2 regions of the Superficieibacter sp. genome follow, and region 1 is predicted to be linked to the other one. Evidence: predicted binding sites of a transcription regulator. Region 1 holds the regulator's gene; the other holds the start of a gene.
What was found. The regulator ArgR, encoded in region 1, controls arginine synthesis, uptake and breakdown. The targets are predictions, from matches to a motif close to ANTGAATAAAAATACANT.
Positions count from the first base shown of each region.

Region 2: a site for ArgR is predicted at 2,593-2,610, ahead of argF (ornithine carbamoyltransferase). Genes of this name have one in related genera too.

Region 1 is NZ_DAMAPU010000018.1:33,777-38,198, reverse strand. Features, by position in the region: gene RT197_RS20040 (NAD-dependent succinate-semialdehyde dehydrogenase) at 1-194, shown strand, start outside; gene RT197_RS20035 (barstar family protein) at 238-510, shown strand; gene yhcN (peroxide/acid stress response protein YhcN) at 568-831, opposite strand; gene argR (transcriptional regulator ArgR) at 1,208-1,678, opposite strand; gene mdh (malate dehydrogenase) at 2,096-3,034, shown strand; gene degS (outer membrane-stress sensor serine endopeptidase DegS) at 3,092-4,162, opposite strand; gene degQ (serine endoprotease DegQ) at 4,252-4,422, opposite strand, start outside.
Region 2 is NZ_DAMAPU010000025.1:25,762-30,183, reverse strand. Features, by position in the region: gene RT197_RS21715 (GNAT family N-acetyltransferase) at 1-305, shown strand, start outside; gene RT197_RS21710 (topoisomerase II) at 508-1,230, opposite strand; gene miaE (tRNA isopentenyl-2-thiomethyl-A-37 hydroxylase MiaE) at 1,240-2,004, opposite strand; gene rraB (ribonuclease E inhibitor RraB) at 2,054-2,473, opposite strand; gene argF (ornithine carbamoyltransferase) at 2,639-3,643, shown strand; gene RT197_RS21690 (YhcH/YjgK/YiaL family protein) at 3,689-4,141, opposite strand.

The DNA.
Region 1 (4,422 bases):
CCCAGAGCCTGCCGCGCGTCTTCCGCGTCTCTCAGGCGCTGGAAAGCGGCATGATTGGCGTCAATGAATGCGCCGTCTCGACCGAACTTGCGCCGTTCGGTGGGGTAAAAGAGTCCGGGCTGGGCCGTGAAGGGTCCGTGCTGGGGCTGGAAGAATTTCTGGAAGTGAAAACCCTGCACATCGGGGGATTATAAGCAGCCGGGCGGCAAACGCCGCCCGTCAGGTCTGGATCGGGCAATGAAAACCACTACTTTTGACTTTTCGACGATTAAAAACCAACACGATTTCTTTCGCGAATTCGCTCGCGCCTTTGATCTGCCGGAACAGCAGGTCAGCGATCTGGATTCGTTATGGGACGTGGTGATGGGCGCGCAGCTACCCCTGCCGCTGGAGATCGAGTTTGTGCATCTGTCAGAAGCCAGGCGTCGGCGCTTCGGTGCGCTCATCCTGTTATTTGATGAAGCGGAAGAAGAACTGGAAGGGCAGTTGCGCTTTAACGTGCGGCATTAGACAAAAAAAAGCCCCCGGCGAACGGGGGCAAGAGTCGTCAGACAAGACGACGAGGGTTTACTTGTACAGTTCTGCGGTTGCGTGCCAGTGGTCGCCGGTACGCGCTTCAATGATACGGTAGGCGGATGCGCCTTTTTCATTCGCTTTTTCGTTCAGCATGGCACGCATATCCATTGGTGCGGTGCCGACAGCGCTTACCGAAACGGTGCCCAGCGCTTCGCGATTCAGTGCCTGATCGCTGGAGATAGAATCAGCGGCGAAAGCGCCAAAAGAAACAGCGGAAAGGAGGCCAAGAGCGGCTACAGTGGTTTTGATTTTCATCGTGTTCACCTCATAAGAATTTTTTCATCAGGGTCTTATTTCGTGACCCTCATCACAAAATCAAGTATACACTAATCACGCGAATAATTAATAACAGGCTAACTATCACTCGCGTCAATATGTTTTAACGATGTTATTTTATATAGCCATAAGAAATAAAAAATGAGGTTTTTGTGCGCGCCTTGTCAGGAAAATACAGATAAATCAGAAGGATGAATGGATTAAGCTTTTCGTGCTTTTTAGCGTGGAATCATTCGTTTTGTGAATGAGATGCAGCGTGATATCGCACTAAGTGTTAAAGAAAAGGCAGGGGATAATCGCGTTAATGCAGTGGGGGAAAGCCGACCCCTTCAGTTGGCCTGAAGGGATCTTGCGCTTAAAGCTCCTGCTCAAAGAGGACGAGGATCGCTTCGTACAGCTCTTTAACCGTAAAATCACGGGCAGGCGTGGTGAAAATGGTATCGTCACCGGCAATCGTACCGAGGATGCCTTCCGCTTTACCCAGCGAATCCAGCAGGCGGGCAATCAGCTGCGCGGCACCAGGGCTGGTGTGGATCACCACCACGGCGTCGTTATAGTCGATGTCCAGCACCAGGTTCTTCAGCGGGCTGGAAGTGGTTGGCACGCCCAGTTCTGCGGGCAGGCAGTAGACCATTTCCATTTTGGCGTTGCGGGTACGCACCGCGCCAAACTTGGTCAGCATGCGGGAAACTTTGGACTGGTTGATGTTATCGAAGCCCTCTTCCTGCAACGCCTGAACGATCTCTCCCTGAGAACTGAATTTTTCTTCTTTTAGCAGCGCTTTAAACGCTTTGACTAATTCTTCTTGTTTAGTCGAGCTTCGCATAAGTCACCCATATTATGGCGGTAGAAACAACATTATTATGCATACTGGTGAATTTTTATGCAAACGTTATGCCGTGGTAATGGCGGAAATAATGTTATGAAAGGGCGTGATTTTATCAAATTTCATTATGAAGAAACATGTTTCTGTCACGGGAAAGGGATTGGCTTAAAAGTAAATTAATTGTTATCAAAATGATGTTGTTTTGATTAGCCTCCCCGGTGTAATGTAACCGCGTGTTGATACGTTACCTGAAGTGACACTCTCTCATACGCAATACATATTGTGCTTTTTCCAGTCACAATATTGCGCGTGATGACGCATTCCAGATGCATGGCATTTGTATTTGCTGGCGTCGTTAACTACTGTCACTGCAACGGATTTACGGTCAATTTAATTAACCATAATAAGGAGTTTAGGATGAAAGTTGCAGTCCTCGGCGCTGCGGGCGGTATCGGCCAGGCGCTTGCCCTACTACTAAAAACCCAACTGCCTTCAGGTTCAGAACTCTCTCTGTACGACATCGCGCCAGTCACGCCCGGCGTAGCCGTCGATCTTAGCCATATCCCGACTGACGTTAAAATCAAAGGTTTTTCCGGTGAAGACGCCACTCCGGCGCTGGAAGGGGCTGACGTCGTGCTGATCTCCGCAGGCGTAGCGCGTAAGCCGGGTATGGATCGCTCCGATCTGTTCAACGTTAACGCGGGCATCGTGAAAAATCTGGTGCTGCAAATTACCAAAGCCTGCCCGAAAGCCTGCATTGGCATCATTACTAACCCGGTGAACACCACCGTGGCAATTGCGGCTGAAGTGCTGAAAAAAGCGGGCGTCTATGACAAGAACAAACTGTTTGGCGTGACCACGCTGGATATTATCCGCTCCAACACCTTTGTTGCGGAACTGAAAGGCAAAAAGCCGACGGATGTCGAAGTGCCGGTCATTGGCGGTCACTCTGGCGTCACCATTCTGCCGCTGCTGTCGCAGATCCCTGGCGTGAGCTTCTCCAGCCAGGAAGTCGCCGATCTCACCAAACGTATTCAGAATGCGGGTACGGAAGTGGTGGAAGCGAAAGCCGGTGGCGGGTCTGCCACGCTCTCTATGGGCCAGGCGGCGGCACGCTTTGGTCTGTCGCTGGTACGTGCGTTGCAGGGCGAGCAGGGCGTTGTTGAGTGTGCCTATGTTGAAGGCGACGGTCAGCATGCGCGCTTCTTCTCGCAGCCGCTGCTGCTGGGCAAAAACGGCATTGAAGAACGTAAATCTTACGGCACGCTGAGCGCATTTGAGCAGCAGGCGCTGGAAGGTATGCTGGAGACGCTGAAAAAAGATATCCAGCTTGGCGAAGAGTTTGTGAATAAATAAGCATCACCGGCCCGGCGGCACCCTGCCTGCCGGGCCAGTTATCGTGTTACCCGCGTGCTAGTTCCCCGCCGCCGGGTACTCCTGAATAGTGACATCCAGCTTCAGCTTTTTATCCTCACGCATGACTTCCACCGGAATGACCGACCCCGGACGAATCTCCGCCACCTGATCCATCGTCTCCAGCGCGGAAACGGCAGGTTTGTTATTGACCGATACGATCACGTCGTTTACCTGAATGCCCGCGTCTGCCGCCGGGCCGCCCGGTGACACTTCATTGACCACAATCCCCTGAATTTGATCGATGCCGCCACCCTGCGCGTGCAGCGGCGCAATTTCACGTCCGCCAATACCGATATAGCCACGGATCACCCGGCCATCGCGGATCAGCTTATCCATAATTTTGGTCGCTAGCTGGAAGGGAATAGCGAAACCAATGCCTTCCGGCGTCTCGCCATCGTTGCTTTTATCAAAGGACAGCGTGTTGATGCCCATCAGTTCGCCAAGCGAGTTGATCAGCGCGCCGCCGGAGTTGCCGTGATTAATGGAAGCATCGGTTTGCAGGAAGTTTTGCCGCCCGGACGGGTTGAGGCCGATACGCCCGGTAGCGCTGATAATCCCCTGAGTGATGGTCTGACCGAGGTTATACGGGTTGCCAATCGCCAGTACGACGTCGCCAATATGCGGGATGCGCTTGCGGTTAATCGGAATGACCGGCAGGCCGCCGGTGGCGGTGATTTTGAGTACCGCCAGATCGGTCAGACTGTCCGAACCGACCAGCAACGCTTCAAAAACGCGCCCGTCCTGAAGCGCCACGATAATCTGGTCCGCATCATTAATGACGTGTTTGTTGGTCACGATATAACCGCGTTCATCCATAATCACCCCGGAGCCGAGCGTGCGGATTTCAAGCTGATTATGGCTGGAACTGTTCAGCCCACGGTTATAGACGTTGACTACCGCAGGCGCAGCGCGGCGCACCGCCTGATTGTAGCTGACCGGTGATTCATCGGTGCTGTCATAGCGCGGCGTGGTCGGGTTATTCCACTGGCGTAATGAGGGCATGACCGCCAGTAAAAGGCCGCCGACAATTAAGCCAATAGCTATTGAACGTAAAAGCTTCGCGAGCATGATGCTGATATCATTGATAAGTAGGCCGCCGCAGCATACCACGACTTATCCGGACATCACACGCGGGCGATGTCCGGAATCATCGACAATTAGCGCACGAGCAGGTAGATGCTCTCATTACCGCGCACAATATTAAGCGCAATGATGGACGGTTTGGCTTCCAGCGCCTTACGCATCTCGGCAATAGAATGAATGCGCGTGCGGTTGATGCCGGTGATCACATCGCCTTTATGCAACCCGGCCTGGGCGGCAGCGCTGTC
Region 2 (4,422 bases), on a different contig from region 1:
AGGATGGGAACGTCGTGGGCGGCGGCGGGGTGGCACCGCTGGCCTGTAGCGAGCCGGATATCTGCGAGCTACAGAAGATGTATTTTTTGCCGTCGGCGCGCGGTCAGGGGCTGGCAAAAAAACTGGCGCTGCTCGCGCTGGATCATGCCCGCGAGCAGGGTTTTACCCGCTGTTATCTGGAAACCACGGCGTTTCTGAAAGAGGCGGTAGGATTGTACGAACATCTCGGCTTCCGCCATATTGACGGCCCGCTCGGCTGTACCGGGCATGTGGATTGTGAAGTCAGGATGCTAAAAGATCTTTAAAGCGCCCGCGCGCGGCTTTTCTTCTCTGCGATAAAAAACGGCTGGAAACCGATACGGGCTCCAGCCGTTTTGCTTATTCAGCCATGCGACAAATAAAGTGGTTTATCCATTGATATGGATTCGGCAAAAACGGCGCTGAAACAATAAAAAGCGCCGCTCAAAAGATAAAATCCGGTTCAGGGTCTTGTCGACCCTGAATCTATTATTTCGCTGAATCAATCGCGAAACGAATCACGCCTGCGGCTTTATCCTGCGGCAATTTCAGGACGTTATTCCACAGATCCTGAACAATATTACAGGTGATCTTCTCTTTACCCACGCCGGTGCGCGGATCGGACATGATCGACAAATCCGCACCGTATTTCTGGCTCAGCGCCTGAGCAATCGGCTGAATATCCTGCTGCGCATCCCGCCGCTCCTGTGGCGTAACGGTATGCTTATTCGGGCCGACGGCGGCGCGCATCATTGCGGCGTCGGTTTCCATGCGGCGATTAAACATTTCCTGCGACACAATACGCACCGGGTTAATCCCGCCCTTCACTTCCGGGAACAAGAAACGGTAGCAGTCATCATCACTGGATTTTTGCACCGCTGCGGTCTGCTCCATATTGATTTTCATATAGGCCACCACGTTTTCATCCGGCGCGGTTTGCAGACGCTTCATTTGCAGATTCAGCACCTGCGGTTGGATCTCATCAACAATTTCCTGCTCTTTTTTGCCTTCCTTTTGCATCGTCAGCGCGCGCTGGCGGATCTGCTGCCAGAGCTGCGGATCCTGCTCTTTCAAAACCTGGTAGGTGGGCATCGTCCCGACAATCTCGTCGAACTTTTGATCTTCCGTTTTAGACGAGGATCGGCTGGCGAGCCAGAAGAAGGCAACGAAGGCGATAACCCCGGCCAGCACTGCGATGTGCCATTTTTTCATGTGATTTCCTTAAACGTATACCGGGACGCCGCTGTGAAAACGAAATTCGTCGTCCGGGCGGGTAATGAGCGCCGCTTCGATCTCCCCAAAATGGCGCACGCGTGGTGCAATATCCTCACCCGCTATCTGCTGCGCCAGCGTCAGGTAATCCTGATAGTGACGCGCTTCAGAACGCAATAAAGAGAGGTAAAACTTCTGTAGATCCTCTTCCAGATGCGGCGCAAGTGCGGCAAACCGCTCGCAGGAGCGCGCTTCGATATAAGCCCCGCAAATCAGTTTGTCGATAAGCGTCAGCGGCTCGTGAGTGCGCACTTCTTTGAGCATGTTCTTAGCATAGCGGCTGGCGGTAATTTTGACGTAGGGAATGTTACGTGCCGCCATCGCCTCGCGCACCTGCCAGAAATGGTGTAGTTCCTCTTTGATTAATAACACCATACTGTCAATAAGCTGGCGACCCCACGGATCGTCGGTGCGCGGCATAACGCTTTTACCAATTTGTTTATGCAGCGCGATAAAGTCCGGCTCCGGCCCTTCACGGAAGGTAAAAGCTTCATACGGTTGCAGCCATGCCAGCAGTTCATCGCCGCCGCGTTTATCGGCAACATATTTACGCACCAGCAGCATCGCGGTTTGCGCGGCTTTCAGTTCGCAAACCATGTGGTCGGTCAGCAGCAGGGGGAGATTCGCCGGATCGCGGGCTTTATCGATCCACGGCTGGGGCGTTTTACAGAGCAGAAATTGATTAATCGGGGAGAGTATATGCAGGTAATCCATGAATCATCCTGAAAGCGCGGCAGACGGGCTGCCGCACCGGAGTTAAGACTTAGTGACGCACGCCGTCGTCGTCTTCATCTTCATCGAGATCGTCTTCATCGCCTTCTTCAGCGTCAGGATCTTCAAAGTAAGTGCCCCAGCCGTCATATTCAACGTTGAATTTTTCAGCCAGGTTCATCAGTTGCTCGACCTGCGCGTCGATCAGATCGGCGTTAAGGGCGCATTCGCTGAGGATGTCACAGCAGATCACCGTGTCGCCCTCTTCCACTTCCAGCTCTTCCGGCTCGGTGACTTCGTAGCCCAGCTTGAAGGCTTCAACCGCAAATTTCTCCAGCGTGTCGAAATCGTCGGCGGAAAGGTGATGCTCGATGGTGTACAGGGCATCAGGATCGCTGCCGTCTTCAATCAACTCTTCAATCGTTAAACGCGTCTCTTCGCGCTGCTCTTCCAGGTATTCCGGGTTTGCCATGGCTGATTCCTCATAAATTGCCGCAGTTACTTATATTGTCACACACCGCTGACATTGCCTCCAGCCGATCCAGCAAAGATTTCTGAAATGGGGTTGCAATTGCATATTCATACATATAAATTGAATTTTAATTCAATAAGTGACCTGTGTCATGAGAGGGAAAAGATGACTTCGTTCTATCAGAAACACGTTCTAAAACTGCTCGACTTCACGCCTGCTGAAATTCATACGCTGCTGCAACTCGCCGCTAAACTAAAGGCGGATAAAAAACAGGGCCAGGAAATACAAAAGCTTAGCGGTAAAAACATCGCGCTCATCTTCGAAAAAGACTCGACCCGCACCCGATGCTCTTTCGAAGTTGCCGCATACGATCAAGGCGCACGGGTCACCTACCTTGGCCCCGCCGGAAGCCAGATTGGGCATAAAGAATCAATTAAAGATACCGCGCGCGTGCTGGGCCGGATGTACGACGGCATTCAGTATCGCGGCCACGGTCAGGAAGTCGTCGAGACGCTGGCCGAATTTGCGGGCGTGCCGGTATGGAACGGCCTGACCAACGAATTTCATCCCACGCAGCTACTGGCGGATTTACTCACCATGCAGGAGCATCTGCCGGGGAAAGCGTTCAGCGAGATGACGCTGGTGTATGCCGGTGACGCGCGCAACAACATGGGTAACACCATGCTGGAAGCGGCGGCGCTGACCGGGCTGGATCTGCGTCTGGTTGCGCCAGAGGCCTGCTGGCCGGAAGCCAGCCTGGTTGCGGAATGCAAAGCGCTGGCAGCACAGACCGGCGGTAAAATTACCCTGACCGACGATGTCGCCAGCGGAGTGAAAGGCGCGGACTTTATTTATACCGACGTCTGGGTCTCGATGGGGGAAGCGAAAGAGAAATGGGCCGAACGTATCGCCCTGCTGCGTGATTACCAGGTCAACAGCCACATGATGCAGCTCACCGGCAATCCGCAGGTCAAATTCCTGCACTGCCTGCCCGCATTCCACGACGATCAAACCACGCTCGGCAAGCAGATGGCGCAGGACTTTGGTCTGCATGGCGGGATGGAAGTGACCGACGAAGTATTTGAGTCCGCCGCCAGCATCGTGTTCGATCAGGCGGAAAACCGGATGCACACCATCAAAGCGGTAATGGTGGCGACCCTGGCGCAGTAAAACCCTCCCCGGAGCGCGCGACAAACCCGCGCGCTCTGGTCACTCTCATTCCACCAGCAGTTTCACCACCACTTTACGCACCTGGGCAGGCACGCCAACGGCGCACAGCGGCTTATGCACTTCGCCCGGATAAAACACCACAAAATCCCCTTCGTTCAGCACCACGGTTTTTTCCTCTTTACCTTCCGGCAGGAAGGCAATGTCTTTATCCGCCAGCCAGTCGGTTTCCGGCGTCGCAGGCGGCTGGGTGCTGAAGGTCATCCCTTCCTGGCCTTTTAAGACGATCTGGATATCAAGATAGCGCGCATGGTACTCCGCCCGACGCTGCGCAAACGGCTCGGTGGTATCTTCCGAGACCAGATAAAACAGACGGCTGCCGTCGATATCATGCTTACCGGTCGCCGTGGCATCGGTAACGTGCGCTTTAATGTGCTCAATCGCCTGACGCAGTTCCTGCGGCAGCCAGCTTTGCAGATGGTGAATGTTGCCAACGATCATGGTTCAACCCCTTAATTAAAACAGCGTTTCATCTCCAACCGTTATACGAAAAATCCCCCAATCCTGCCAGCGGTTTTTAATGAAGGTTTGCGATAGCGCATGTTTATTGGAAAGATCATTAACCGGGTGTTATGCACTTTTGATCTTTATGCACTTGTTATGCATAACTCCGACAGGCGGTTAAGAGAAGAAAACATTAATCATCTGAAAGTATTACCTTTATCATAAAAACCACTGACCGCTCACACTTTGCTGTCCCTGCTTTTTGCAGTAAATATGCA